DNA from 3 places in the Pseudarthrobacter sp. NBSH8 genome. Region 2 is predicted to be linked to each of the others. Evidence: riboswitches for the same ligand, from Rfam matches in the RefSeq annotation. Region 2 holds a riboswitch; each other region holds the start of a gene.
The links. Region 2 has a riboswitch for cyclic di-AMP ahead of FYJ92_RS03610 (C40 family peptidase). Riboswitches for the same ligand answer to the same signal wherever they lie in the genome.
Positions count from the first base shown of each region.

Region 1: another riboswitch for cyclic di-AMP. It lies ahead of FYJ92_RS18600 (family 16 glycosylhydrolase); the one in region 2 lies ahead of FYJ92_RS03610 (C40 family peptidase).
Region 3: another riboswitch for cyclic di-AMP. It lies ahead of FYJ92_RS03035 (hypothetical protein); the one in region 2 lies ahead of FYJ92_RS03610 (C40 family peptidase).

Region 1 is NZ_CP043178.1:4,000,158-4,009,891, reverse strand. Features, by position in the region: gene FYJ92_RS18610 (lipopolysaccharide biosynthesis protein) at 1-827, opposite strand, end outside; gene FYJ92_RS18605 (glycosyltransferase) at 824-1,990, opposite strand; gene FYJ92_RS18600 (family 16 glycosylhydrolase) at 2,120-3,229, opposite strand; cyclic di-AMP (ydaO/yuaA leader) riboswitch at 3,233-3,382, opposite strand; gene FYJ92_RS18595 (NeuD/PglB/VioB family sugar acetyltransferase) at 3,535-4,170, opposite strand; gene FYJ92_RS18590 (DegT/DnrJ/EryC1/StrS aminotransferase family protein) at 4,167-5,330, opposite strand; gene FYJ92_RS18585 (LuxR family transcriptional regulator) at 5,528-8,218, opposite strand; gene rpsF (30S ribosomal protein S6) at 8,661-8,966, shown strand; gene FYJ92_RS18575 (single-stranded DNA-binding protein) at 9,040-9,633, shown strand.
Region 2 is NZ_CP043178.1:775,736-785,469, reverse strand. Features, by position in the region: gene FYJ92_RS03620 (HNH endonuclease) at 52-552, opposite strand; gene FYJ92_RS03615 (NlpC/P60 family protein) at 789-1,547, opposite strand; gene FYJ92_RS03610 (C40 family peptidase) at 1,719-2,411, opposite strand; cyclic di-AMP (ydaO/yuaA leader) riboswitch at 2,482-2,644, opposite strand; gene FYJ92_RS03605 (M23 family metallopeptidase) at 2,793-3,617, opposite strand; cyclic di-AMP (ydaO/yuaA leader) riboswitch at 3,621-3,864, opposite strand; gene FYJ92_RS03600 (metal-dependent transcriptional regulator) at 3,996-4,691, opposite strand; gene serC (phosphoserine transaminase) at 4,968-6,098, shown strand; gene FYJ92_RS03590 (MFS transporter) at 6,124-7,458, opposite strand; gene FYJ92_RS03585 (DUF3027 domain-containing protein) at 7,504-8,067, opposite strand; gene FYJ92_RS03580 (cold-shock protein) at 8,077-8,460, opposite strand; gene FYJ92_RS03575 (hypothetical protein) at 8,706-8,939, shown strand; gene FYJ92_RS03570 (helicase-associated domain-containing protein) at 8,950-9,734, shown strand, end outside.
Region 3 is NZ_CP043178.1:645,703-655,436, reverse strand. Features, by position in the region: gene FYJ92_RS03060 (LysR family transcriptional regulator) at 43-990, shown strand; gene FYJ92_RS03055 (histidine phosphatase family protein) at 968-1,495, opposite strand; gene FYJ92_RS03050 (winged helix-turn-helix domain-containing protein) at 1,589-2,455, opposite strand; gene FYJ92_RS03045 (response regulator transcription factor) at 3,079-3,819, shown strand; gene FYJ92_RS03040 (HAMP domain-containing sensor histidine kinase) at 3,913-5,376, shown strand; cyclic di-AMP (ydaO/yuaA leader) riboswitch at 5,453-5,629, shown strand; gene FYJ92_RS03035 (hypothetical protein) at 5,635-6,345, shown strand; gene FYJ92_RS03030 (HAD-IA family hydrolase) at 6,386-7,084, opposite strand; gene upp (uracil phosphoribosyltransferase) at 7,122-7,772, opposite strand; gene FYJ92_RS03020 (phosphatase PAP2 family protein) at 7,815-8,507, opposite strand; gene tadA (tRNA adenosine(34) deaminase TadA) at 8,638-9,144, shown strand; gene FYJ92_RS03010 (DNA glycosylase AlkZ-like family protein) at 9,220-9,734, opposite strand, start outside.

The DNA of each region.
Region 1 (9,734 bases), 840 kb from region 2:
AGCGGGAACAGGACCGTCGAGAGGACAAAGAAGACGTTGAGGATCAGGGCTTCGGGAAGCCGGAAGGCCAGTGTGTAGTAGCCCAAAGCCTGCGCGCCCAGCAGCAGACCAATGATGAGGTAGTCGACGTCGAAAATCAGGCGGGCAAGCAGACTGCTTCCCGCTACAGGCGCCCCATAGGCGATGTTGGCCCGGAGAGCATCTCTGCCCACGCGCCAGATCTGCCAAGGGGCGTTTTTGCGGACCAGAAACCAGCAAGTGACGGCATAAGCAACGGACCCGGCCGCCGTACCCACGGCCAGTGACCACGCGCCGTTGCCCGCAAAGGCCAGGACCAGGGTCACGGTTCCCATGGTGGCAGCCCGGACCACGGGTGCCAGGGTCAGGGGCTTGAACTTCAGATCCCGTCGCAGCAGGGCTTCCGGGACCGCGCCGAAGGACGTGGCCAACACAGAGATCCCCAGTACTTGGACCAGTGGCCCCACACCTGGCAGATTGAAGAGGCTGGCAATCCACGGCCCGGCCAGGACGATGGCGGTGGCGAGCGCACCACCGAGCAGCACGGAAATCAGCAGGGCGGACCGTGCCATGACTCCGGTTCGTGGCAGATAGACGAGCGCCTGGGCCACACCGGCGTCGGCAATGGTCTCGGCATACGCCATAAGGACCAGGGCCAGCGCCACCAGGCCGTACTCCTCGGGGGACAGGAGTCGCGCCAGAATGATGGTGGTGATCAGGACGATTACCCTGCCGGAGATGAATGCCAGCCCCTGCCACACTGCTCCGCGGACGCCTGCGCGGGTCAGATCACCGGGAGCGAGGCTCATGCCGGGGACCTTCCGTGCAGGATGCCGGCGGAATCGGACTTGATTGCCTTGCCGATCTCATCCGCATATTCCTGGGCCACCGTCCGCCACGTTCGGAGGGAGGCTTCGTCCGCTCCCGGGCGGTGCCATCCGCGCGTCGTCAACCGCCGCACGATGTGATCGGCGAACTCCTGCGGGTCAGGTGCAACGGTGAGCAAAGGGTGGGCAGCTTGCTCGCGGGCGGCCACGGGCGTCGCAACGACGGGAAGGCCAGCGGCCAGGGCTTCCCGGACAGAGTTCCGGATGCCTACCCCGTGCTCATCGGGAAAGACGGCGACGTCGGCGGAGTGGAAGACCTCCAGAACCGACGGCACGTTGGCCAGGACATCCACCCTCGGGCCAGCCAGTGCGCGGACGGAGGGTGCGGGTCGTCGCCCGGCGAGTACAAACCTGGCATCCGGAACCTGTTGCCACACCAGCGGGGCAATTTTGTTGATCAGAACGCCCACGCTGTCGACATTGGGGCCGTAGTTCAGACTGCCGACAAAACAGGCCACGGGACTGCCTGCTGTGGAGGCCCGACGCGTCGACCGTTCGGCGCCGTTGGGGATACTCCTGGCGGGCCGCGCGAGATGCTCGGACCATGAGACGGCATCCTGGGCTCCCACGGTGAGGAGCCGCGCACGCGGCGGCAGCCTCCGCTCGGACCGCACGGCAAGGAATTCCCTGAAGCGGTATGCGGGCCACAGCGCGTGGGCAACGGATGTCTCCATCGCGGCACGGATGGACCATGGATCCACCGTCTGCAGGACCAGGGGCCCGGTTACGGAGTGGGCGAGAAACAGGGCATGCGGACCGTGGATCAGGGTGGCTTCGTGGGCAGCTGAAAGTTTAGCCGCGGTGGTGTGCGCTTTGGCGGTTGAGCGTTGGTGCTTTCCGAAGCCAGTGAGGCCGCCGAGTGACAGTATGGCGGCCCAGCCGCGTCGACGGGTGGGCATCACGTGAACGGTGTTGCAGCGAGTGCGAATTTCGGCCGGCACATCCACCGGCCCCGCGAAGGTTAGGAGCGTCACAGCTATGTCCGCGGGCAGGTTCCGCAAGACCTCGAATGGGATCATGGAACTGCCGTCCCCCAGCATGGGGTCGCGGTTGGGCACGCTTTCTGTGATGTACAGAAGCTTCATTGCAAGAGTTTACGTTGCGGGTGCGGTGTTCTGCCTGAATGGCGGCAACAACTGCGGCTTTACACAAAATTAAAGAAAGCGAACGACGGCAGGATCCCCCCGCCGTCGTCCGCTCACATGATGGCGGTACTACTTCCAGGCGCGCACGTAATCAACCTGGACCTGTGACGCGGCACCATAGGCAGCTGGGGAGCTGCCTGAGGCGCCGACGTTGAGGATGATGTACTGCGGTGCACCGCCGTCGTCGGTGGCGTAGGACTTCACCTTCACGCCGTCGAAGTAGACGTCAGCCGAGTTGGCGGTCCGGTGCAGCCCGAAGGTGTGGAAGTCGTTGCCCCAGTTGCCGGGAACCGTGCCCTGGTTGTGGGCTCCCGTCGTCGAGTGGTAATTGACGGTCATCTTTCCGCTCAAAACCTCTGCGATGTCGTTCTCACCGTTGGTAGGCCATTTCTGACCATTGGTCCAGAATGCGGGCCAGTTGTAGAGGTTTGTGCCGTCGCCGGGAAACTTGATCCGGGCCTCGACGTAACCTGTCGTGAATTCGTAGCCAGTGGTGGCCCCGCCCTTGGGGTTGGTTGAAACCAGCGCACCCGAGGTGGACGAATTGAGGGAGAGGACAAGGTTGCCGCCGCCGACGGAAACGTTGCTGGGGCTGGTGGTGACCTTGTTCATGGTGCCGCAGGTGGGGGAGAACCAGCAGTTGGACCATTTGGCCGTGTCCAGGGCCGTGCCGTTGAATTCGTCGGCAAAAGCCATCGTCCATGCGCCGGGGACACCTACAGGCATGGCGCCGGTTGTCCCGGTTGATGCAAGGAGTGCAGGGGCAGGGGCCGGTTCTGGTGCAGCCGTTGTCGTCGCTACCGGGGCGGGTGCGGGAGCAACCGCAGGCTCTTCAGGCGCAGGCGCAGGCGCCGTGGTCGGATCGGGGGAGGGGTCCGTGGCCGGCAGCGGTGCCGGAACAGCGTTGGTGTCGCGCGTGACCTGTCCCGGAGCCTGGTCACGCTTGGACGTGTCCGCGACGCGGTTCAATTCGGCACTCTGCGGTGCCTGGTCGGAGACCTGGCCGAGGGATACGACTCCCAGCAGGGCGGCAAGAGCGGCCGCGGTCAGCGACATGTTGCGCTTGGACTTGGCACGGACCGCGGACTTCTTCAGCACAGACCGTCGCTGGGTGGGCGACGCGGCTTCGTCAGAATATGGGCGCGCGTGAGTGCGCGGCTGATCATTGGATGCAGACATAAGTGATTGCCTCTCAACGCCTGCGGAGTTAGCTGTCGGGTTCGGATGAGGCCATCCGGCCGCGTAAAGCGGCTCCACCCCTAGGGTCGGCTTAATGCCGTGCCCGGACACTCTGGGTCCCCCGCCTCTGCCTAAGTATGTTGTGGATTCCGGGCAGCGGCAGAGCTTGGCGTCTGCCCGGTTTTGGGCCTGGAAGGTCGGCCCACCTGATCGACCGTACACGACAGGATTCGATTAATCACAATCGGGTAACGGAACTCTCAGTTGCGGTGCGTCCCCTTGCGCCCGGCGGCAGTTGCCGTGTGCTAGCGCTGTTCGATGGGGTGGGCCGGGACGCCGACCCACGTTTCGCCATCGGGCACGTTGCTCAGAACGGCGGCACCCATACCAACCGTGGCGTAGGCCCCCACCGAAGTCCGTTCACGGACGCTGCAGTTCAGCCCGAGGTAGGCCGCCCGACCAATCCGGACTCCCCCGCCCAGCGACACGCCGGCGGCGAACGTCGCGAAGTCAGCCACGTCGTCGTCGTGCGTAAAAGTCACGGAAGGCATTGCCACAACATGGGTTCCGATCGTGACGGAGGCCGTCAGGGACACGTTCTTCAGGAGAATGCTGCCGCGGCCGATCCGGCAGCCCTCCGGGCACTCCACGGTGGGATCGATCGCAGTGGCGTAGCGGGCATCGCGCAGGCCCAGGGCGGCCAAGCGTTCCACTACGGCTTCCCGGGACTTTCCGGACGCCAGGCACACCAGCACCAGCGCATGGGTGAACTTGGGGGCATCGTCAATGGTTCCCAGCACCGGCGCGCCGTCCACAGTGACGCCGGCCATTTCCCTGTTGTCGTCGAGCAGCCCGACCACGTCGTACTGACCGCTGGCACGGACCATGGTCAGAACTTCCCGGGCCAGCCCGCTGGCGGCGACCAGAACCAGTTCGCTCACCGGGGCATCCCGGCAGCGACCCGGACGCTGTTCATGACCCGGTTCAGGCTCACGTTGTCCAGACTGTGGAAAATAGGGAGTACCAGCGTCCGGTCGGTCAGCCGTTCCGTGTTCTGGAGCCCTGCGTTGCCCGTTCCGCGCCAGCGATAGGCAGGCTGTCGGTGCGCCGCCATGGTGCCGCGGCGCGCTGATATGCCGCCCTCGGCCAGGCGGGCCAGGAGCCCTTCACGGTCCGTCGCGAAACTGGGTAGGACTTCGAGCCAGAATGACTGGAAGTTGGTGGTCCCGTATGGTGGATCGGCCACAAACCGGAGTCCGGATAGGCCGGAGAGGCCTGCCTCATACCTCGCGGCGATTTCCCGGCGGCGAGCCACTATCCCGGCCAATCTCCCCAGCTGCACGATGCCGATGGCGGCCTGCAGATCCGTCATCTGGTAGTCGAAGCCGACTTCGACATACACCTCCGGCGCAGTCGGGCGGGCCCTGCCACGGTCCGCCGACGGCACGCTCAGGGAGTGGCCGCGCAGGCTCCTGGCCCGGGCCGCCCAGTCTGCCCGGTGGGTTGTCAGCATGCCACCCTCGCCCGTGGTCACCAGGTTGTCCCGGTGGAACGACCACACGGCAATGTCCGCCCCCGTGCCCACGGGCCTGCCCTTGTATTCTGAGCCAACAGCCGAGCCAGCGTCTTCGATCACGATGATTTCGTGGCGATCGCACAACTCGCTGACGGGGTCCAAGTCAACCGGCATGCCACCCTGGTCCACCACGATCACGGCCCGCGTGTCAAGGGTCAGTGCGGCCCGGAGCGCAGGTGCGGTCACGGTGCCGGTGGCCGGATCCACGTCGCAGAACACGGGCCGGGCCCCGACATATGTCACCGCATTCGCGGCGGCGATGAAGGCCAGCGATGGAACAACCACGTCGTCCCCGGGGCCGATACCGGCCACCACCAGGGCCAGGTGCAGCGCGGTGGTGCTGCTGGAGGTCGCCACCGCGTGGCGCACCTCCTGGACGGCGCTGAACTTCGTCTCGAATGCCTGGACCTTCGGCCCCTGGGTCAGCATGCCGGAGGCGAGGACCTCCGCCACGGCGCGGGCTTCGTCCTCGCCGAGCCAGGGTTCCATGACGTTGATGCGGGCCAGGACGGTTTCAGCCGTCATCTGGCACCGGCCTTCGCGGCGGCCGTTCTCATGTCCGAGTCCTTCCCACATTCGCCCCGGGGAGTGCGCAGTTCGTACTGCAAAATTAGTCTGCCGGGTGCCGTTCCGGTGCGGAAAGCCGGCTGCCGTGTGGGCATCGGCCCGGAACAATGCGGGAACTGCGGGTACCTGCAGGGCGTTTGTGCCCGGTTGGAGGGCTAAAGGATGGAAAGGATTAGTGGTTCCTTGGCCTGTGTGGCTTCCATGCCGGCAGCGAGGGCCGTCAGCTGCGCGCGTGATTCCACTCCGAGCTTCCGGTAGATCGCGGTGAGGCGCACTTCTACGGTCCGGACGGAGACATACAGGGTGGCCGCGATTTCCTTGTTCCTCATCCCGCGGGCCACCATTTGGGCCAATACGCGTTCGTGGTCTGCAAGCATCAGGATCGCGGGGCTGACGAGCGCACCTGCTGATGCCACTCGTTCGTCAAGCAGCAGCGAGTCGACGTGCTGGGCCCAGGCGCGGGCACCAGCTTCGTCGAACATCACTTTCGCTCGGAGCAGCAGGTCCCGGGCGCTCCGGAGGCGGCCTAAGGTGCCAAGCCGTTCGGCGTAGCACAGCACGGTCCGGGCGCGTTCCAGCAGTGATTCCTGCGGGTTCCTGCCAGCGAGTGCGTCACTGAAAAGCTGCAGTGACTGTTCACCGTCCGCCAGCATGGCCCGGCTCCGGGCAACAGCCGTCATGAGCCACGGGGAACGCAGGCCAACTGCCTGGCTCTCCAGATGCCACAGTGCTTGGGCGGCTTCCCTGTGCCGGCCAAGCCTGACCAGGACTTCCACCAAATCGGCCGCGCACCGGAGCAGTGTTGGGTTGCTGAAGGCCTGGCCTATTTCCGCTGCCCGGGACAGCTGCGCGAACGCCTCGGCGAGGTTGCCGCGCATGAGGGCAAAATGGCCCTGGCACGCGGCCAGCTGCGCCGTGACCGCGGGATGGCTCTCCGCGCCTGAGAAGTGCTGGGATTCTGTTGTGTAGGCGCGGGCAAGTTCCTCGTCTCCGATCGCGTTGGCCCGCCAGATCCGGAAGACGTGCCGCATTCCCCGGTGATATTTGGTTTCCGGTTGCGCGAGCTCAAGATCCTCGATCAGTCTCACCGCTTTCCGGACGTTGCCGGCACGGATTTCGTTGTCCACCGCGAGAAAGTCTGCGGTTTCGCGACAGTTGACTGTGTTTGCCTCCAGGAAGTTCCGCACCCGGGCGAAGGCCTCCTGGGCGGCAATGTGGTGTTCGGAGTAGCTCAGCGCGCGACCCTGCACCAGAAGGACGGCAACTGTTTCGTTCCCGCCGTCGGGCCTGCGGCTCTGCTCCGGCTTCCCGCTGATCACGTCGATGAGTTGCATGGCGCTCTCGGCCATGGCTAGGCCATCGGGGGAGGCGTGGTCCTCGAACTCGCTGGCGCACCGCAGCAGGCTGGTGGCGTCCGCGGGCTCCCAACGGTCCGCGTAATACAGTGCGCCGGCCACGAGCAGGCGGTTTGCGAAGGCCGGATCATGCTGGCCGAGCTCCTTCACCAGCCGGATCACCATGCTGGAGCGCACGGCTCCACCCTGCATGAACTGGATTTCGAAGGCGAGGCCGGTAAGGCGAAGGATCAGGGCTGGGTTCCGTGTCACGCGTTGCGCCCAGTCCAGGTAGCGCTTGGCGTAAACGAATTCTCCTCGGTTCAGCAGCAGTTCGGCTACGGTGGTGAGTCTCGCGGCCGTCTCCGCTTCCCACGGGTTGATGGTCAGTGCCCGTTCGATGTATTCGATGGCAAACGGCACCTCGCCGCTCCGGATCAGGTCAACGGCAAAGCGGAGCAGCCCAAACGGGGTCTGCCGCTCCAGGGCAGTAAAACTCAGGTGCCAGCGGTGGGCGTATGGATCTGCGGGTTCCGCTGCTTCCGCCATGGAACGGTGGCCGGCGGTCCGCATTGCAGGCATCATTGCCGCATAGACGTAGCCCCGAAGCAACTGGTCCCGGATCCGCAGATGCGGCCCGGACCTGCTCACCATGCCATTTGCTAGCAGTTCGTCGATTCCGCCCCACAGCGGGTTGTAGGCCCCTTCCAAGGTGGCGATGTCACTGCGGCAGGATAGGGAAAGCAGGTTCAGAACCTGCCTCGCGACCGGCGAAAGCCCCCCCACGATGGCGGCGAACTCCGCTTCGAAACTACCCTTGCCGGGCAGTGGTACGGGCAGTGCGTATTTTCCCTCAGCCGCGCGTTCCAGCAACAACCTGAAAAGCTCGACGGCGGCGAGCGGGTTTCCCTTGGTGGCCGCAGCGACTGTGTGGACCGCCGCCGTCGCGGTCTGTCGCGAGGGGATGGCCTCCAGCATCAGGACCGTGTCGTTGTAGCTCAACGGCCCCAGTTGGAGGGCCGGAAGGGATGCGAACGGGCTGTCCGGCGATTCTTCGCGCGCGCTGGTGAACAGGACAATGTCTGTGCCGGACAGGCGGCGGGCCAGGAATCCGATCACAGCCTGGCTGCTGGGGTCCAGTTGGTCTGCGTCGTCAATGACAATGATGGTCCGTGAGGATGAGCGCTGGTGAAGTCCGTTCAGCAGCATCGTGGACACGGTGGGAACGCTCATGGCGCCGGTTGAATCCCGCAGCAGTTCGTCCGCGAACCGGCTGAGGACGGGATCATCGATGCCGTTCAACAGTGCGGTGAGGCCGGACAGCGGCCAGTCCGATTCGGACGAGCAGGCTCTCAGAACAACAGTCCGGTAGTCCGACAGGCGCGGAATTTCGGACAGTAACACAGACTTGCCCATGCCGTGCCGGCCCACAATCGTCAGGGCGGACTCGGTGGGCCTGCGGATCACCGAGAGGATCCGGTCCAACTCTTTGGTTCGCCCTATTAACGACATGCGGTCCCCATCTGTTCATCGAAGGAGACCGCTGCTGCTTGCATTTCACATTTGATGAGGTCCGTCCGGTCATTTCGTGACCGTTCGGACCGGACTTTCTGGCCCCGTCATCGCGACCAGCACGGTACCCAGCCGTTGGATAGCAATATAGCTTCAGTCATGCTCCTGCACCAGCGAAGTCCCGGCGCTAAGGTACTCATTTTTGGGCCGCCTCTACTTGGGGAGTTATCCACATACTCGCATCCCGGCTTCCGCGCCCGTCCCAGGACGCTTAGCCTTGTGTCAAGCGCGAATCGCCTATCCGGTCCAAATGCACTAAGATATTGAAGTCTGTGCTGCGCCCTGCCTCCGTTTTGTTGGCCGGGCATCGCACGGCATCGCAAATGAACCTCCTGTTACGGAAATGCCGTAACCGCTTAGCCCAAAGGAGGTGGGTTCACATATGCGTCCTTACGAATTGATGGTAATCATCGACCCCGAGGTCGAAGAGCGTACCGTTGAGCCGTCGCTTCAGAAGTTCCTGAACGTCATCACCAACGATGGTGGAACCATCGAAAAGGTTGACATCTGGGGCCGTCGTCGACTGGCTTACGAGATCAAGAAGAAGTCCGAAGGTATCTACGCCGTGGTGAACTTCACCGCCAAGCCGGACACCGCCAAGGAACTTGACCGCCAGTTGTCTCTTAACGAGACCATCATGCGCACCAAGATCACCCGCCCCGAAGAGCAGAAGGTCGTTGCTGAGTAATTTCAGCTCCAATTTTCATTCTTTACCCCGCAGGATCGAATTCTTCACCCAGGATCGAACAAGGAGGCAGTAGATGGCAGGCGAAACCACTATTACGGTCATCGGTAATCTAACCAATGACCCGGAATTGCGGTTCACACCGTCAGGTTCGGCAGTAGCGAACTTCACCATCGCTTCCACCCCGCGCACCTTTGACCGCCAGTCCAATGAGTGGAAGGACGGGGAAACCCTGTTCCTCCGCGCGGCGGTATGGCGTGAAGCAGCCGAGAACGTTGCCGAGTCCCTCACCAAGGGCATGCGCGTGATTGTTTCCGGCCGTTTGAAGAGCCGTTCCTACGAAACAAAAGAAGGCGAAAAGCGCACCGTTATGGAGCTCGAAGTCGATGAAATCGGCCCGAGCCTGCGTTATGCCAATGCCAAGGTCAACCGCACCCAGCGCTCTGGCGGTGGGGGTGCCGGAAACGGCGCTCAGGGTGGCTTCGGCGGCGGCAACAGCGGCGGTGGCTTCGGAGGCGGCAACTCTGGTGGAAACCAGGGCGGCAACTCCGGTGGAAGCTTCGGTGGTGGCAACCAGCAGGCTGCACAGGAGGATCCCTGGGCAACGCCCGGCGTCTCCAACGCAGGCGGTGGCTGGGGCAACGGCCCCGATTCCGAACCTCCCTTCTAAACCAATCATCTAGGCCCGACGCCGGGACCGCCGAAGGTGCCGCAAGGCACGTGACGTGACTGCCGCCGTCGGACCACCACCATCCCGTGGATCAATATCCA
Region 2 (9,734 bases):
CTAACTGTGCGGGCTGGAATACTGTGCGGAGCTGGAACTAGAGGCCAGAGTTCAGGCGGCCCGTTCCGGCAGCAGGAACGGGTCCCAGGCCGGCGTCGGCTTCTCAAGTTCTTTGATCTGCCAGATGGTGCCATGCGGCGGTTCCGGAACAAACCTGAGCTTCCAGCCCATTTCAGCCGGCGTGTGGTCGCCCTTGGTGTTGTTGCACCGGAGGCACGCGGCCACCAGGTTCTCCCAGGAGTCGGCGCCGCCACGTGATTTGGGCTGCACATGGTCGATAGTGTGGGCACCTTTGCCGCAATACGCGCACCGGTGACCGTCCCGCCGCAGCACCCCGCGGCGGCTGACCGGGGTGCCCTGGTTGTATCTGGGGCGGATGTAGCGGTTCAGGAGAATCACGGACGGGCGGCCCAGGATCTCCTGCGGTCCCACTACAGGGTCATCGCCTTCGGCAATAACACTGGCCTTGCCCGTGAGCACAAGCACCAGCGCCCGGCGGAAGGTGACCACCGCCAGCGGTTCATATCCAGCATTCAGAACGAGAGTGCGCATGCACGTACCTCTTCGTGGCCGCACCCGTCAGGGGCACGAGGGCCGGCTGCCCCCGGCATATCCGGGCTATGGATCGACACCACAAGAGTAAACAAAGAATCCCGGGATCAACTAATTTCGGCCGTAGCAGCAGTCACGTGTCGGACCGGGACACGCGTCCGGGTCGCTGCGGCGGCCCTACAACAACAAAGGACCCCAGCCGTGAGGCAGAGGTCCTTTGAAGATCGACTTCGGTGCTAGGACACGCGGATGTAAACCGGTCCTGAACCAACGTTGGCGCTGAACACAACAGTCTGGTTTCCGTTGTAGCCGCCGTGAACGGCCTGGCCGTTGCCGGCGTAGACGGCAATGTGGGCAACGCCCGCGCCGCCGTCGGCGTAGTAGAGCAGGTCGCCGGGCTGAGCCTCGGCGGCACTCACGGTCTTACCCAGGGAAAGGTAGCCGGCGGGCCAGCCGTGGTAGTTGATACCCACGGCGGCCAGGGCGTTGGTCACCAGCATGGTGCAGTCCTGGCTGACGCCGAGCTGTGCGTAAGCGGCGGACAGGATGCCAGCACCCTTGCCGCTGGCAGCGACCGGAGCCGTGGGAGCAGCCGGAGCTGCCGACGCTACCTTTACGGTTGCCGCGGCCTTGGCCGGAGCCGGAGCCGGAGCCGGAGCTTCGACAACGGGCGCCGGAGCCTCAACAGGAGCCGGAGTGGTGGTCACGGCAGGCTTCTCGTACGAGATGGCAATGGTGGAGGCGGCCGAAATGATGGCCGGCGCGGAAACCCCAACCTCAAGGTTCGAAGCGGAAGCAGCTTCACGCTGGACTCCGGAGTCTGCCGCGTTCGCAGCGATACCACTGGTCAGGACAAGGCCGGAAGCAGCAGCGATAACCGCGGCCTGGCGGCCCATGCCGCCGGCGTTGTCGCCGACAGCCTTGGCAATGACAGCCAGCGAGTTGGTCTTGGTGACCTCGGCGCGGTGCCGTGCAGCAGTTGCACGTGTAGTCATTAATTTCTCTCTTTCGTTTTCCTCAGGACCGCGTGGGCAGACCAAGGGCTTTGGACGCGCCGGCATCTTGGGGGTACGCCGGCACGCCCCGAACGGGGATTTAGCGAAAAGTTTCCAGCGAAGAATCGATCCCGTCAGCACAGGGCTGCAGGAACTGCTGGATGGCAGGAACTACGGGGCCAGCGTGAAGAACGCGGAGGAGCCCGTGGATGCCACGGAGTGGAGCAGGGTGCCCTGTGACGGGTTAAGTGCGCTGATCATCATGCCGTTGCCGACGTAAATGCCAACGTGGGCGCCGCCATTCTGCATAACCAGGTCACCGGGAGCCGGTGTGGCGGTGGGCCGCATGGCTGTCCAGGCATTGGTGCGGGGAATGCTGATGCCGGCCTGGGCGTAGACCCACTGCGTGAAGCCTGAGCAGTCCCAGCCATTGGGAGTGGTGCCGCCCCAGACGTAGGGGCGGCCGATACCGGTGTAGGCAAGTGCTGCCAGACCCGAAGCGGCGGCTGAGGAGACAGTGTCAGCGAGCTTGGAGGCGTCAGCGAGCTTGGAGGCCGCGGCCTCGGTTGCCACAGCACCCTGAGCCCCGGTTTCGGAGGCCGTGGACTGCGCACGGACCGTTTCAACCTTCGGTGCCGGCGTGGTCTTGATCACGGGGCGCTCGAAGGAAACGGTAGCCGTGGGCGCCGCAGTTACGGCAAGTGCCGTCTGCGCGGAACCGGACTCGGTAGAGGCGGAAACACCGGCGGTGGTATCCGCGGCGTTGGCCGGAAGCCCCATGCTCAGGATCAGACCTGATGCAGCTGCGATAACAGCAGCCTGGCGACCTACGGTCCCGGCGTTGGCACTGACTGCCTTGGACACGGGGCCCAAGGGGTTGGTGCGAACCGGTTGTGCGCGGTGGCGCGCAGAATTATGGCGTGAAGACACGAAGGTAGCCTCTCCCAATGCCTGCGAGGTGAGCTGTCGGATTCGGATGGGAGTCACCCGGCCGCTCTGCTTCACAGTGGAAGCTTTGCGACTTAACCCCAAGGCCTTCAGAATCGAAGACCAAAATTGGTTCCCCCGCCCCTGCCAGACGATGTCATGCGAACGGACCTTGAGCGGTGGCAGAGCTAGGCAATCCACTCAAGAACGTCAACTTCGGAAAAGTTGACGCGCTTTAAACGTTACAGGAGTTCCGCGCCAATGTCACATTCAGGTCACGGCACGTCGCGGCGATTCGAGAGTTTGCCATCATTTGGTTCAGAGCCAGCCGCTGGGGTCAACGACTTCGCCGTTGACCTGGACCTCGAAGTGGAGGTGGCAGCCCGTGGACGCGCCCGTGGTGCCGCTGAGGGCAACCACATCGCCGCGACTGACCGTCTGGCCCACCTTGACGCTGGCGGAGGAGAGGTGGTTGTACGTGGTTTCAAGGCCATTGCCGTGATCCACCACCACGCGGTTGCCGCCGCCGTACTGGTGCCAGCCAGCGAAGGTCACGGTGCCGCTGGCAGCAGCCAGGACAGAGGTTCCGCACTGCGCGGCGAAGTCCTGGCCACGGTGGAAGTCGCCGGAGCCGCCGGTGATGGGGCTGACCCGGAATCCGAAGGGAGAGACTGTAGCCAGCTGGGCCAGCGGCGAGCCGAGGCTTCCGGCAGAGGCGGCGCGGGTGATGGATCCCGCGGACTGGGCGCTCAGCAGCTGCTTCAGTTTGCCGTCGGGATCACCTTGGGTAACCACGGACGAGCGGCTGAAATCAATTTGGGCGGCGGCTTCGGCAGTGACTTCAGGCTGCGGAGCAGCGGAAACGGCAGACGCGGCCTGGCCGGGTGCCGGAGTTGCCATCACGGGGCCGGTCACGGGAACCGTCACGGTGAGAGCCAGGCCTGTTGCTGCCAAGGCGATGCCGGCCTTCTGGCCAAGGCCACTGGCAGCGGCGAAATCCGTCATCTGCCGGAAGGGTCCCCGGCGGCGTCGTGCTTCCCGCTGTGGATCGCGGGGCCTCTCCGCAGTGAAATCCTCGGCCACTCTGGGCGCCGAAGCGGGACCCACCGCGCGACGGCGGCCCCTGGAGTATTGCGTGGTCAAGAATGTTCCTCTCTGGATAGCCTGCGAAGTTAGCTGTCGGATTCGGGTCAGAGAGTTCAAAGACCCGGTCCGCCATAACAAGCACTTGGCGCAGAGATATCCCGTGAGGATCCTTCGCTGGAAGAGGCTTGCTGCTGACGGACTTCACCCCAAGGCAGTCTTGCGACTACCGGTTGTGGTTCCCCCGCCTCTGCCAGTTGGTGATTCGTGCACCTGATCCGCTGGCAGAGCTCGGCTCCGGATCAGGTAACGCTTTTGTATCGACGCTGAGTTCCAACTATAGGCGATTAACTTGGGCAGTAACAATTCCGTTATATTTGCGGAACCTGGCGTCACTGCGCTATAGCGCGGCCCCAACGCGAGGAGGCCGCCGTCCCGTCAGCGGACGGAAACGAAGACGTGCGATGCCACTTCCGGGGGCAGCTCGAGCGCCCCTTCTATGCCCGGAACCCGCACGGAAATGTACTCCCCCACGCGCTCCAGGGACACCGAGGCGCCGGGCCTGATTCCGCCTTCGTCCAGCTGGACCAGCAGCTCAGGCTCCACCTGAATGGGCTCGGCCAACCGGCTGACCGTTACGTTCGACGCCGGCCCGTAGCCCTGCATCGCATCCAGGAGATTAATCACTCCGGCATCAGGCAGTGCCGACGCCGGCCCGCCCAGGGCCGCCAGCCCGGGGATGGGATTGCCGTAGGGAGAATCGGTGGGGTGGTTGAGCAATTCGTAGATGCGCTGCTCAACGCGTTCACTCATTACGTGCTCCCAGCGGCACGCCTCATCGTGAACGTAGGCCCAGTCCAGGCCAATCACATCCGCCAGGAGCCGTTCCGCCAGCCTGTGCTTGCGCATCACTTCCGTGGCGCGCTTCCGCCCGGCCTCGGTCAGTTCCAGGTGGCGGTCTCCGGAGACCACCACCAGTCCGTCGCGTTCCATCCGGCCGATGGTTTGGGACACCGTGGGGCCGGAATGCCGCAGCCGTTCGGCGATGCGCGCGCGAAGGGCAACGATGTTCTCTTCTTCAAGCTCCAAAATGGTCCGAAGATACATCTCCGTAGTATCGATCAGATCCGTCATCCAGCTCAGCTCCTCGAGCGCAGTACGTTGCGTTGTCCCACCGTATCGCGTCCAGCAGCGGCGAGGTCCGGTAAAAAGCTTAGCCTATTTTGAACTTGTCCGGATAATCCCCGGACGGGGCCCGATGGTCTCATTGGCCGGACTATGACGGTGCCGGTTCCCGCCCAATCGAGGGGTTCAGGCAGAATAAAGGAGGTCCTTAATGCAGTCACTGCCGACTACCGGCCACCCCACCGTCCGGACGTGAGCGACGTCCATGCCGAAATTGGAGCCCCCGTGAGCGAAACCAGCATCACTATTCCTGCCGACCTCCTGCCAAAGGACGGACGGTTCGGCGCAGGACCGTCCAAGGTCAGGCCGGAGCAGCTCGAGGCGCTCTCAGCGGCGTCCAAGACCATCCTGGGCACCTCCCACCGCCAGGCTCCCGTCAAGAACCTCGTAGGCTCCGTCCGCGAAGGCCTCAGCCAGTTCTTCCGTGCCCCCGAAGGCTACGAAGTGGTCCTCGGTGTCGGCGGCTCTACCGCATTCTGGGACGTCGCCAGCTTCGGCCTGGTGGACAAGAAGGCCCAGCACCTGTCCTTCGGCGAGTTCGGCTCCAAGTTCGCCTCGGCCACCAACAAGGCCCCGTTCCTGGACGCCTCCTCCATCATCACGTCCGAGCCGGGCACTCGCCCGGTATCGGCCGCCGAAGCAGGCGTGGATGTCTACGCCTGGCCACAGAACGAAACCTCCACCGGCGTCGCGGCTCCGGTCAAGCGCGTTGCAGGCGCCGATTCCGGTTCCCTGGTCCTGGTGGACGCCACCTCTGCAGCCGGCGGCCTGGACGTGGACGTCTCCGAGGCCGATGTCTACTACTTCGCCCCGCAGAAGAACTTCGCGTCCGACGGCGGCCTGTGGCTGGGCCTCTTCTCCCCCGCCGCGCTGGAACGCGCCGCCCGGATCAAGGCCAGCGGCCGCTGGATCCCGGATTTCCTGGACCTCCAGACCGCCATCGACAACTCCAAGCTGAACCAGACCTACAACACGCCGTCGCTCACCACCCTGGTAACCCTCGACGCGCAGGTGCAGTGGCTCAACGCCAGCGGCGGCCTGGACTTCGCGTCAGCCCGCACCGCTGACTCCGCCGGCCGGATCTACTCCTGGGCCGCGGCCTCCGAGTACGCCACGCCGTTTGTGGCCAAGGCGGAAGACCGTTCCAACGTCATCGCCACCATCGACTTCGACGACTCGATCGACGCCGCCGCGATCGCCAAGGTGCTGCGCGCCAACGGGATCATGGACACCGAGCCGTACCGCAAGCTGGGCCGCAACCAGCTCCGGATCGCGACGTTTGTGGCCATCGAGCCGGCTGATGTCACTGCGCTGCTGGCAAGCATTGATTACGTGGTGGGCGAGCTGCGCAAGTAGCGCTCTCGCGCGGTGAGGCCAGCTGTCAGCGTCCAACGGCGTCGTCCGGGTTTTCGTCCCTGGCGGCGCCGTTTGTGTTGTCCCCCGGTTGTTGGATGCCCAGATGCGAGACGACGCCGAAGTACCGCAGGCCGCGGGCGCGCCGGTTGAAGGTGATCCGGAGCTGCTGGGCGCGGATGATCCAGAGCATTCCGATCACGGCGGCGATGATCCCGGACGCGGCCGCCACGGAAAGGGACCACCGGGGGCCAGCGACGTTGGCCACCCATCCCACCAGCGGGGCGCCTATGGGTGTGCCGCCCATAAAGATGGCCATGTACAGGGCCATGACCCTGCCCCGCATGACGGGATCGGTGGTGGTCTGGACGTAGCCGTTGGCGCTGGTCATCATGGTGATCGCGGACAGGCCCACCGGCACCAGCGCGACGCCGAACCAGAAGTAGTTCGGGGCGAGCGCCGCCAGCCCCGACGACACGCCAAAGGCAGCCGCCGCGCCGAAGATCATCCGAAGGCGGGGTTTGCCGCGGCCGGCGGAGAGCAGCGCGCCCGCCACGGACCCGATGGCCATGATGGAATTCATAAGCCCGAAGGCGCTGGCGTCCAGCCCGAACTCCGTGCCCACCATCGCGGCGATGAACAGTACGAAGTTAAGCCCGAGTGTGCCCACGATGAACACGGCTACGAGGACCACCAGAATGTCCGGCCGGAACCGGACGTAGCGCAGCCCTTCCCTGATGCGGCCCTTGCCCGGGGCCGCCCGGGGAAGCCGGCGCAGCGACGCGGAGGGGATTTTCCACAGGCTTAGGAGCATGGCCAGGAACGTGGCGGTATTGATCAGGAACACCCAGCCAGGACCTACAGCCACGGTGAGCACGCCGGCCACGGCGGGTCCGATCATGCGGGCGACATTGAAGGAGGCGCTGTTCAGGGCCACGGCGTTGGGCAGGTAGTCGTCCCGCACTAGTTCAGAAACGAAGGTCTGGCGGACCGGGGCATCGAGCGCGGACACCATGCCCAGCAGCAGGGCAAAGCCGTAGACGTGCCACAGCTGGCCGGCGCCGAGCACCACCAGGATGCCCAGGCCGGCGCTCAGGAGCGCCATCATTGACTGCGTCATGATCAGCAGCTGCCGGCGGCTGTACCGGTCAGCCACGAGGCCGGCGATGGGCGCCAGGAACAGCTGTGGTCCCAGCTGCAGCGCCATGGTGATGCCCATGGCTCCGGCGTCGTGCTCGGTGAGGTGGTCAAACACCAGCCAGTCCTGGGCCGTCCGCTGCATCCAGGTTCCGATGTTGGAAACCAGTGCGCCGATGAACCAGATCCGGTAGTTGAGGATGTGCAGGGATTTGAAGGTGGACATCAGTGCCGGCCTTCACGGTTCTCAACCCCGCGCATTCTCAACTGCCTAGTCAGCCTCGCCGGCGGGTTCGTCGTCCTCGGCGTCTTCGTCCTTGGACCCGGTTGCGTCGGCCTGTGAAGCCTCGGCCGGCGAAGCGTCGGCCTGCGAAGTGTCCGGCTCCGAAGCGACAGCAACAGCAGCGCGCGGTTCCTCTTCCTCTGCCGCCTGCGCATCCTCGGGACGGACGCGCTCTGCCCACGGCACCCACTCCGGGGAAAGGATGGAATCCTCCGACGGCAGGAGGCCAAGCTCGCTGACCGTGACCACCTTGGAGCGGGAGTTCCTGGTCAGGACCGCATACCACTGCCAGCCGTCGTAGCCGGCCATTTTTGATTCGAAGAGGTGGGTGACCAGGCGGTCGCCCTCACTTCTGGCAGCCAGGTGCGCACCGATGTCCGACGCCGCCGTGATGCCTTCGATGGCGGTCCGCGCCTCGCCAACGGCAGCAGCGAGGAAGGCGTCCGGCTTGCCGGTCCGCCACACGGGCACGCCGGTACGGCGCTTGGCCTCGGCTTTGGCGCCCACCGTCTCCGGTGCCGTGGTGTCCGGCAGTTCAGCTTCCGCGTTCATGGCCAAGACCTAAACGTCCAGCTCGTCGGCAACCTTACGCAGGGCAGCCGCGATGGCCTTGCCCTTGTTGCCTTCCGGGTACTTGCCCGCGGACAGGGTTCCAGAAAGGTTGTCCAGCACGCTGACCAGGTCCTGGACGAGCGGCGCGAGGTCCCGGGCGCTGGGCCGCTTGGCCTTGGCGATGGACGGCGTTTTGTCCAGGACGCGCAGGCCCAGGGCCTGCGCACCCTTGCGGCCGTCGGCAACGCCGAACTCAACGCGTGTGCCTGCCTTCAGCTCCGTAATGCCTTCGGGCAGCGATGATTTGGGCAGGAAGACTTCCTGGCCGTCCTCGCCTGCGAGGAATCCGAAACCTTTTTCCTTGTCATACCACTTGACCTTGCCGGTAGGCACGTAATCAACCTTCTTCGTTCTGACGTCTTCTGACACGGCCGGCAGTCACCGCATCCGCACTGATGTGCGGGTTCAGGGTATGACAGCAACGGACCGTGTTGGTCTGTTCCTCAAGGTTATCCTGCCGGGACCCGGAATCCTGCTTTCACGCACGCATCCTCCCGCCGCCTGCCGCGGCTGCGGGCCCGCGGCTCACGGCCGCCTGTGGCGCCACCACCGGTCACCCGGCTGTTAGCGTTACCTGCATGACACCCTCGCGATACCGGCGCCCACTGATGATCTGCGCAGCGGTTGTTGCCATGCTTTCCCTCGTGGCGGTGGGCGCAGTCATGGCGCTGGCCTTCGCAGGCTCCGCTGCTCCGGCCTGGGTCACCGCCGCCGCCTTGTACGGGTTGCCTGTGGCGTTCCTGCTGATGCTTTTCCTGGTGCTGGACAGCGTGGCCGGCCGGCGCAGGGCAGGAAAGTCCAGCGGGCGGTAACGTTGGACTGATGTCCCTTATCCGCGCGCTCAGCAAAGAACTGGAAGCACGCAGCGATGACTCGTTGCGGGCGCTCTTCGCAGCGCGGCCGGACCTTATGTCCCCCGCGGTTCCTGACTTTTCAGCCCTGGCCGCCCGGGCAAGCGCGCGGGTCAGCGTCCAGCGTGCGCTCGAACGGCTGAACAGGCCGCAGATGCAGGTGCTGGAAACCCTGCATCTGTGCACCAACACGGACACCGAACACAGCGCATCTGCGGCGGGCGTCCGGAAACTCATTGCAGGATCCACGGTGGCGGCGCTGGAACGCATCCTGGCCTCGCTCCAGGAACTGGCTTTGGTGCACCGGGCCGAGCCGCCGAATGGAACGGCGGCTTCGGGCCATCGGCAGCGCTACTACCTGCCGGTGGGAAGCCTCAAGGACGTGGTGGGAATCTATCCTGCGGGGCTGGGGCGCAGCTACACCGAGCTGGTCAGGCTTCAGCCCGCGTTTGCCCAGCGAGTAGTCCAGCTCGTTGCGGAGCTGCACCGAAGCGGCGTCTCCATCCAGAACGCCACCACCCCCATGGAGGCAGCCCTGGCGCTACAGCATTGGACATCCTCGCCCGAGGCACTCAGCGCGGCTCTGGCCGGAGCCCCGGAACGCACGACGGCGTTGCTCGCCAAATTCCGCAACTGGGCCATGGGTGCCGTCCCCCAGGCGCAACGGAAAGCGTCGGTCTCGAACCAGGGCGCCGACGTCGGGCCCGTGGACTGGCTCCTGGCCCGCGGCCTGCTGGTCCCCTTGGACGCCGCGCA
Region 3 (9,734 bases), 130 kb from region 2:
CACCAGCGTTGAATTTTGCGTCAAACCATGTACGTTTGCTTCATGATTGAAATCGGTTCACTCCGGGCATTGGCTGCGATTGAACACCACGGTTCGGTCATAGCGGCGTCGGAGGTGATGGGCTTCAGTCCTTCGGCCGTCTCCCAGCAGATCAAGAAGCTGGAGAAGCAGACAGGGTTCCCCGTCCTGGAGCGCCGCGGCCGCGGCGTGCTGCTGACCGAGCGCGGGCTCACCCTGGCAGCCTACGGCCGGCGCATCCTGTCGGAGCTCGAGGAACTGGAATCCACCCTCTTGGCGGATCCGACCAAACCCACAGGGCACCTCAAGGTTGTTTCCTTCTCTACCGCCTGCCGGGGCCTGGTGGGGCCGTTGCTGGGACGGCTGGCTTCATCCGGAGCAGACCTGGACATCAGCGTGCTGGCGGAGGACCCGCGGGAAGCGGTAGCGCGGGTGGCCAACGGGGAGGCGGACCTGGGTGTGGTCCACAACTGGAACTCTGTCCCGCTGGTGATACCGGAGCACATGGCGCTCGACTGGCTGTGCGAGGACGTTGCGGACGTCCTGGTGCATCGCGACCATGCGCTGGCCGGACGCAGCCAGGTGGAACCGGCCGACCTCGTGGACGAACGGTGGATCAGCACACCGCACGGCGCCATCTGCAACGAGGCCCTGCTGCGGATCTTCGCTGATCGGGGCCGGGTACCGGACATCCGGGTCTACGATCCTGACTTTGCAACCCACATCGCCCTGGTGGAGCAGGGGGCCGTGGTTGCGCTGGTCCCCCGCCTCGGCCGGCCCGCGCTGCCTGCGGACGTCGTCGGCCTGCCCCTGGTCAACCCCATGCAGGTCAGGCAGGTGGGCATCGTGTACCGCCGGACCATGGCGGCCAGCCCGGGCATCCAGCACGTCGCCGGACTGCTGCGCGAGGTCGCCGCGACGAGCGGTGTTGTTGCCGGGGCCCCTGCGATCAGTGGCCTCGCGGGACCTTGAACTTGGTCAGCCGGGCGTCCTGCCCGTCCAGTTCGGCCCAGGACTTTTCCGTTTCCAGCACCGTGAGGGCGCTGGTGGGGTAGCGTGTGGCGGCGTCCATGTAGGCGTCGTGGTTTGAGTCGCGTGCGGCCAGGTGCATGGCGAGGTCCTGGACGCCAGGCATATGCGAGATGAGCATCAGCGTGGTCACGGTGTCAGGCACATGGTTGACCACGGCGAGCATCCGCAGCGCAGAGGCGGCGTAGAGGCCGTCCTCAAGTTTCGGCGTCGGGGCCTTATCCCCCAGCTCGGAGCACACCCAGGTGCAGGTCTGGCGGGTGCGAAGCGCGCTGGAACACAGGATGAAGTCCGGGAGGATACCGTGCTTGACCAGCCACTTGCCGGCCAGGGGCGCCTCGCGGTGGCCCCGCTCCTCCAGCGGCCGCTCATGATCCGCCACGCCGCCGGGCCAGTCGGCCTTGGCATGCCGCATGATCACCAGGCGTTTGATGTGGTGGTCGCTCATCCCCCAAGCCTAGACCCGCAGGACCCACGGCGCCGCCCTCGAACAACAGGCACAGAGGGGTCGTGCCGCCTTAGCGCGGTACTGAAGTAAGGACTAGATCGAGTATTCCGGAGCGGCCCAGACAATCACTTCGGGGTGCTCGTAGAAGCGGTAGCCCTGGCCGCGGACTGTGCGGACGGTGTTGGCGAGGCGGCCCAGCTTGGAGCGGAGCCGGCGGATGTGGACGTCGATGGTGCGCTCGTTGGGGACTTCCTCGGCGTTGCGCCACAGGCCCTCGAGCAGCTCATCGCGGCCAACCGTGCGGGTGCCGTTTTCCACCAGGTAGTTCAGGAGTTCGAATTCCTTGAAGGTCAGATTCAGGGACTCGCCGTCAAGGTGGACTTCTCGGCGGGCAAGGTCGATCAGGACGCCGGACGGACGCGGGTCCTGGGGCTGCTGAAGCCGGGCAGTCTCGGTGCGCTTCTGTGCATTCACGGTGGGGTCACCAAAGGTGGACCGGACGACGTCGAGCGCGGAACCTGGGGTGCCGGCCGGGGCCACGGCAACGGCCGCGTAGCTTTCGGCGCCGGTCACGAGTGACTGTGCGTAAGTGCGGATTTCCTGGGCAAGCTTGGCAATGGAGGTTCCAGCAGCCGCTGCGGTTTCCTCATCGATGCCCATGTAGAGGACAAATCCACGGGCAACGGTGTCGTTGGCGACGGGCCGCACGGCGTTTGGACCAGCGATAACCGGGGTGGGCGCGGTCAGCGGCGGGGCATCGGCAGGCTGGACAGCGCGGAGCTGGCCGTAGGAATTCGGATTGTAGCCTTGCGGTGCGTAGCCGGGGGCAGGAAAGCTGGCGCCGGGGGTTGCCGGGACGAACGCCGGCCGGGCGCCGAAGCCTTGGCGGAGGCCGGAGGCCTGGCCCGCCTTGCCTGCGTTACGGACGGAGATATGGACGTATCCGGATGCAACTGACATGAATGCTTACCTCAATGTGAATGGCCGTCATCGCGGCTCGAATGCTGAATTTCCCCGCAATGAGATCTGGGGAGGGCGCCCTACGCTGGGCTTGGGGGCGCTGGGCTTGGGGGCGAATGCCTAGGAACTTCGTGGGGTCTGAAGGTCAGGCGTGCATTCGACAACAGCGCATATCGGCAGCAGCGGATGTGCTGGGCCAATATTCTGCGGCTGCAGGTGCTGTTGAGTTCTTGTTCACAACTCAAAGTGTGCAACGTAACAATGAGAACTTGCAAGTAACAATGGGTGCTTTGTTCCGCATAGTGAGACAGAATACGGATTTGTGTCATGGATCACCATTCTGATATGACGACAAAATGGCGGTTGTTGTCCGTCAAGGGTGCGCAAATAGCCCCTCGTGGCGAACAATCTTCGTCCACTCGCGGTTTTAAGCCCTTGAAATTCACTGCGGCATGGCTTGCTGAAATTGCTTGCTGCCTTTTGCCGCCTGTCCAGCGGAAACGGCTCCGGCCCGCCCATTATCTGCACCCATCCCTGATCACTCAGCTCGCTACGCTGGGATTCACAGCGTGCGCACAGGAACCCCATAGCGCGGGCTAACCGAATGATCGGAGAGTTGTCCCATGGCCACTTCGCACTCCATGACCAACAACCTCCCGCAGCTGACCCACCCGGACGGCTCCCCCATCCGTGCCCTGGTGGTTGACGACGAACCCAGCCTCTCCGAACTGATGAGCATGGGGCTGCGCATGGCCGGCTGGTCTGTTGCCGTTGCCGCCGATGGCCCCGAGGCCGTGAAGCTCGCCAAGGAGTTCCGCCCGGACGTCCTGGTGCTGGACGTGATGCTGCCGGGCTTCGACGGCGTTGAGCTGCTGGGCAGGATCCGCGCCTTCGCCCCAGAGGTGCCTGCCCTTTTCCTGACCGCCAAGGACGCCGTCCAGGACAGGATCCTGGGCCTCGCGGCCGGCGGGGACGACTACGTGACCAAGCCGTTCAGCATGGAGGAGGTCCTGCTGCGGCTGCACCGCCTGGTCCAACGGTCCGGCGTTGCCGCGATGGACACAGCCGAACTTGTGGTGGGCGATCTTGTCCTCAACATCGACACCCGCGAAGTGACCCGTGCGGGCGATGACCTCCAGCTCACGGCCACCCAGTTCGAACTGCTCCGGTATCTCATGGAGAACCCCAAACGCGTCATCAGCAAGGCCCAGATCCTTGACCGCGTCTGGAACTACGACTTCGGCGGCCAGGCCAACATCGTGGAACTCTACATCTCATATCTGCGAAAGAAAGTGGATGCCGTACATCCGCCCATGATCCACACTGTGCGCGGCGCCGGATACGTCATCAAGCCGGCGGACTAGGCCGTGTCCTCACCGCGAGCAACCCCAACACCGGCCCGGAGCTGGCTGAAACCTGACACGTGGCATCTGCGCACGCGACTGATCCTCTTGGCCATGGCGCTGCTGGTTGCCATCTGCGGCGCCGTGGGCCTGTTCAGTTACGCTTCCATGGACTCCTTTCTGACCGGCCAGCTGGATGAACAACTGAGCCAGGCAGCCAAACTTTCGAACGGTCCTGGCCGTCCGGGCCTGGGCGGATTCAACGGCCGGACAGACCCGCTCGACGCCCGCGGGCAGAGCGTGGGAACGCTGAATGCACGGATTCTGGACAGCCAGATCCCCAGCGGCGGCTTCCTGAACTCGGACACAACACGCCTGGCGCTCGACGCGGAAGACAAGCAAACCCTAATGGCGCTGACCCGGAACGGCTTTCCTGTGGACCGTTCGCTGTCCCACGGGGATTACCGGATTGTGGCCGTGGAAACCGGCTACGGCGATGTCCTGGTCACGGGACTTCCGCTCGCTGCCAAGGAGAGCACGCTGGCGTCGCTGGTCTGGACTTTTGTGTTCGTTTCCCTTGGCGGCCTGGCGCTGATCGGGCTGGCAGGAACCGTGCTCATCCGGCGCACCATGAAGCCGTTGGAGCAGCTTTCCGAGGTGGCAACCCGGGTGGCCCGGCTCCCGCTGGACGCGGGCGAGGTGGCACTCGCGGTGCGCGTCCCGGCGTCGAACTCCAACCCCGGAACCGAAGTGGGCAGCGTAGGGCACGCCCTCAACCTGATGCTGGACAACGTGGCCAGTGCCCTCGAGGCGCGGCAGCGGAGCGAGACCAAAGTGCGGCAGTTCGTTGCAGACGCGTCCCACGAACTGCGCACGCCGCTTACCGCCATCCGCGGATACACGGAGCTGATGCGGATGACCGAGGACTTCACACCGGACGGTCGGAAGTCCCTGGCCCGTGTCCAGAGCCAGTCCGAGCGCATGACCACCCTGGTGGAGGACCTGCTCCTGCTGGCCCGTCTCGATGAGGGACAGCCCCTTAAGCTCAGCGAAGTTGATCTCACTCAACTCGTGATCGAAACCGTCAGTGACGAGAAAGTCATAGCTCCGGACCACCGCTGGCGCCTTGAACTGCCTGACGAACCGCTCGCCGTCACCGGTGATGCTTCCCAACTGCGTCAGGTGCTGGTCAACCTGCTCTCCAATGCGCGCAAGCACACGCCACCCGGAACCACAGTGGTCACCGCTGTCACGAAGTCTGACGATGGCGCCGCGGTGGTGACGGTAACGGACGACGGCGGCGGCATCCCTGCGGAGTTCGTGGACCACGTTTTCTCCCGGTTTGCCCGCGCAGACGCGGCCCGCAAGGCCACGGCACCGGCCTCGGGCGCCGGGGCGTCGGAGGGCACCAGCGGCCTGGGCCTGTCCATTGTCCAGTCCATCATGGAGGCCCACGGCGGGAGCGTGGCAGTGACATCGCGGGCCGGGCGGACAGAGTTCGCCCTACACTTTCCTGCCGGTGCCGCGGCCCGCGCAGCCGAATCCCGAATGCCGCAAGGCGACACGCCATCGTCGTGACTCCTGTTACCAAAATGAGACTTAAGCGTCCAGCTCCTGTACCGTAGAAAAGGTGCGGATCCCGATTGGGCCGCATATCCGGATGACGCCAAGCTCTGCCGCTTCCCGGATTCCGTTTTCAGAGGCAGAGGCGGGGGACCCACCGTCCCGGGCACCAAGAGCCCTTTGGGGTTAAGTCAACACGTGATTGTGCCGTGTGGCCGGATGCCCTCATCCGAACCCGACAGCTAACTCCGCAGGTGTGAGAGGCGATCCATCATGTCTGAATTCAAGGTAGAAACACGCCCGCAGGGCGACCCAAAGTCCGGCAGCCACCGCAAGCAGACCCGCGTCGGTGCAGCTATGTCCCCACTGTCCAAGGCGGCCCGGATTCCCTCCGTGGGCCAGCGCGTCGCCGTGTTTGCGACGGCCTGCGCCCTCCTGGTCGGCGTCAGCGCCGCAGCACACGCTTCCGAATCCGCGTCGCTTGCAGCCAGCGCGGACCAGTCCGCCGAAGAAGCCAGCGCCCAGTCGACGCTGAGCTTCGAAGCAGCCCAGATCCAGACCCCGGCCGAGCCGGAAGCTGCACCGGCCGAGATCAACGTAGCGCCCCAGGCTGCCGAACCCGCACCCGCCCCGGCACCGGCTCCCGAGCCTGTCCCGGCACCTGTTGTGGCCGTCAACGACCCCGCAGGAGCCCAAGCCTACGCCGCCGGACAACTGGCGACCTACGGCTGGTCCGCTGACCAGATGCAGTGCCTGCAGACGCTGTGGACCAAGGAATCCGACTGGACCACCACGGCCACCAACGCCAGCAGCGGCGCATACGGCATCGTCCAGTCGTTGCCCGCTGAGAAGATGGCGAGCGCCGGCGGGGACTACCTCACCAACTACCGCACGCAGATCAACTGGGGCCTGAACTACATCCAGGAGCGCTACCAGTCACCGTGCGGCGCCCTGAATTTCCACCTGTCGCACAACTGGTACTAGGCCGACTCGAGTCCCCCCGGGCCGGCGTTAAAGGCAGGCGTCAAAGCCGGAAAGAAATGATCTGCCGGCCCGCAGCGTCCGGTTCCACGGAGACTGTCACTGCACGGTAGTCCGGGATGTGGAGCACTCCTGCCGGCAATTCGCCCGTGTTGGGGCCCACGGCCACAGTCCGGATCCCCGCAGCAACACCGGCCGCGATTCCGGCGGGTGCATCCTCGAACACAAGGGCATCCGCCGGCTGCACGCCCAGCAGCCCGGCTGCCTTCACATACCCTTCCGGGTGCGGCTTGCCCCGTGTGACCAGTTCCGCCGTCACGACCGTGGCTGGCATGGCGAGTCCCGCGGCGTCCATGCGGATGTCTGCAAGGGTCCTGTCCGCTGAGGTCACCAGTGCCACGGCCTCGGCCGGGAGGCTTCGAAGCAACTCGGCAGCCCCAGGCAACGCGACGATACCGGAAGTCCGCACCCTTTCCATGGCGCCGAGTTCGGCAGTGAGCGCCACAACGTCGGCTCCGGCCGGTGCGAACCGGCGCATCGTATCCGCGGCCTGGATGCCGTGCGAAGTGCGCAGGATTTCGGCGATGTCCAGACCGTACCGGGCTGCGAATTCTCCCCATACCTCTTCTACCACTGCCGTGGAGTCCACCAGCGTGCCGTCCATATCGAAAAGGACGGCACGACAGGTCAGCGTTCGCGTGGCGGCAGGTGTTCGTGTGGCGGCAGGTGTGGGGATGTTCATGCTGCCTATTTTGCCTTACACGCCACGGGCTTAGGCGTCACGGCCCGGGATGTAAGCCGGCAATGCCGTACAGGCGGTCGCCGGCGTCGCCGAGCCCCGGAACAATGTAGGACTTCTCGTCGAGCCGTTCGTCGATGGACGCCAGCACGATAGTAACGTTCGCTTCGGCAAGCTCCTCTTCGAGCTTGGCCAGGCCTTCCGGCGCGGCCAGGAGGCAGATGCACGTGACGTCTGAGGCGCCACGCTTAAACAGGAACTTGATGGCTTCGCGCAGGGTTCCGCCGGTGGCAAGCATGGGATCCAGCACAAAGATCTGCCGGTCCGTCAGGTCTTCCGGGAGCCGCTCCGCGTAGGTGATGATGTCCAGAGTTTCCTCGTCGCGGGCCATGCCCAGGAAACCCACCTCAGCGGTGGGGACCAGTTTGGTCATGCCCTCGAGCATGCCGAGCCCGGCGCGCAGGATGGGAACCACCAGCGGCGTGGGCTTGGTGAAAGCGGTGCCCACGGTGGTGCTGACGGGCGTCTCAATTGTGACCGGCTGGGTGCGGACCTCGCGGGTGGCTTCGTAGGCCAGGAGGGTCACCAGCTCTTCCGTCAGCTGCCGGAAGACCGGCGACGGAGTGTTCTTGTCCCGCAGGACGGTGAGCTTATGGGCGACCAGCGGGTGGTCCACAACGAGAGTGCGCATGCGTCAAAACTATCACCCACGCGGGCAGCCTCCGGCCGGGAATCAGCTCGACGGATCATCCCGCAGGACGGGGTGTTCGAACGTCGGTGCCGGGCCCGCGTGCTCGCGTTTCCGCAGCACGTGGAACAGCCGGTGCGCCAGGATCACGATGCCCACCCAGGCAAGGCCCAGGAACCAGCCGGCCATCACATCCGTCAGCCAGTGGTGGCCCAGAAACACCCTGCTCAGGCCCATGGCGATGATGAAAATCACCCCGGCGCTGATGGCCGTGATGCGCGCCCACAGCATTTCGAACTGGAGGCACATGACGTACAGCACGACACCGATCACCACCGTCGTGTTGAGGGTGTGGCCGCTGGGAAAGGACGGTGAAGTCTCGTAAGGCGGGACCGCTTCGGAGTGGTCCGGGCGGGTACGGCCAACCAGGCGCTTGCCCACCGTGGTTGCCACTGTGGAGACAGCCGCGGCCCCGCCCACCAGGATGATCGGCCGCCAGGTCCGGCTCAGGAACGTCAGCCAGCCGGTCAGTAAGCTGGCCAGGATGGGCATGCCGATGCCCCCGCCGATGTTAGTAAAAGCGGTTACCCCGGCATCCAGTGCCGGGTTCCGCAGGCTCTGCGACAGCTCCAGCGCGGGCAGGTCCAACGAGGTCAATCCTGCGTCATCCACTACGTTGTCGTAGACCTCAGCACCCAGCAGTGCCAAGATGACCACCAGCACACCACCCACCAGCATGGTGAGCCACAAGGCGGCATACGGCTTGAACCATTGGCCTACACGGCCCCTGAATGTATCGCCGTCCACGAGTTCCTCCTGGCGTCGGTGGGTGTCAAGGATGGATATCTCTCGAAACTATCATTGAGCCATGGCCGCTGTAGGAAAGAACCACCTCGAATGGATGGGTCTTGCCCTCGACGAAGCCCGGCGCGCCCTGGCCACTGATGACGTGCCCATCGGCGCAGTGGTGATAGGGCCCGACGGCGCCGTGCTGGGTTCCGGACGGAACCAGCGGGAAGAGTTGGGAGACCCCACCGCCCACGCCGAGGTGATGGCCATCCGCCAGGCTGCGGGCAGGTTGCGTGCCTTGTCCAAGCTCGACGGCGGCACCGGGGATGGCTGGCGGCTGGCGGACTGCACACTGGTGGTGACCCTGGAACCGTGCGCCATGTGCGCCGGCGCGGTGGTGCTGGCCAGGATTCCTCGCGTGGTTTTCGGCGCCTGGGATGAGAAGGCCGGAGCGGCGGGCTCGGTGTTCGACGTCCTCCGCGAGCGCCGGCTCAACCACTGGGTTGAGGTGTACGGCGGCGTCCGGGAAAAGGAGTGCGGAGCGGTCCTCAGGGACTTTTTCGCAGCGCACCGCAGCAGGCTGTAGGGCGTCGGGGTGCCGCCCGGGTGGGCGGAAAACGTCCCGGCCGGTTGCACCTCTCTCACCCGACCTGCACGCGGCTCAGCCGGCGGCATCCAGGGCGTCGATCCTGTCCTGGCGCGAGGCCGGCGAGTCCAGGCTGAACGAGCGGAAGTCGCCCAGTTCGTCCCGGATCCAGGCCTCTACCTCGGCGATGCGCCGGGATACTGCGGGTGTGGCCCCGTCAAAGAGCCAATAGGCAATCCGTGATTTCCCGGGATCGTATTGCCACAGTCCGATGATCCGGCCGCGGTCGAAGATGGGGTGGTCCGGCAGATCAGCCTGCAACGCCAACGTGGACCCCAGGACCTGCTTTCCTTTGTCCTGCTCGGCAAAGAGATCCCCCGAGTTCCTGCGGAGCAGTACCAACGAGTCAGTGCCGGCCAGCAGCTGAATCTGTTCCTCGGCCGGCGCCTCGAACGACGCAAGCCGTCCGACGTCGTCGGGCAGCACCCACAGCACCTCGCCGTTGGCGGTGGGAATCTCCACCGCGCCGGTGGCGGCCAACGCCGCCTTGGTGTGTGCCAGGGTGAACCCGGTAAACCATTGCGACTGCT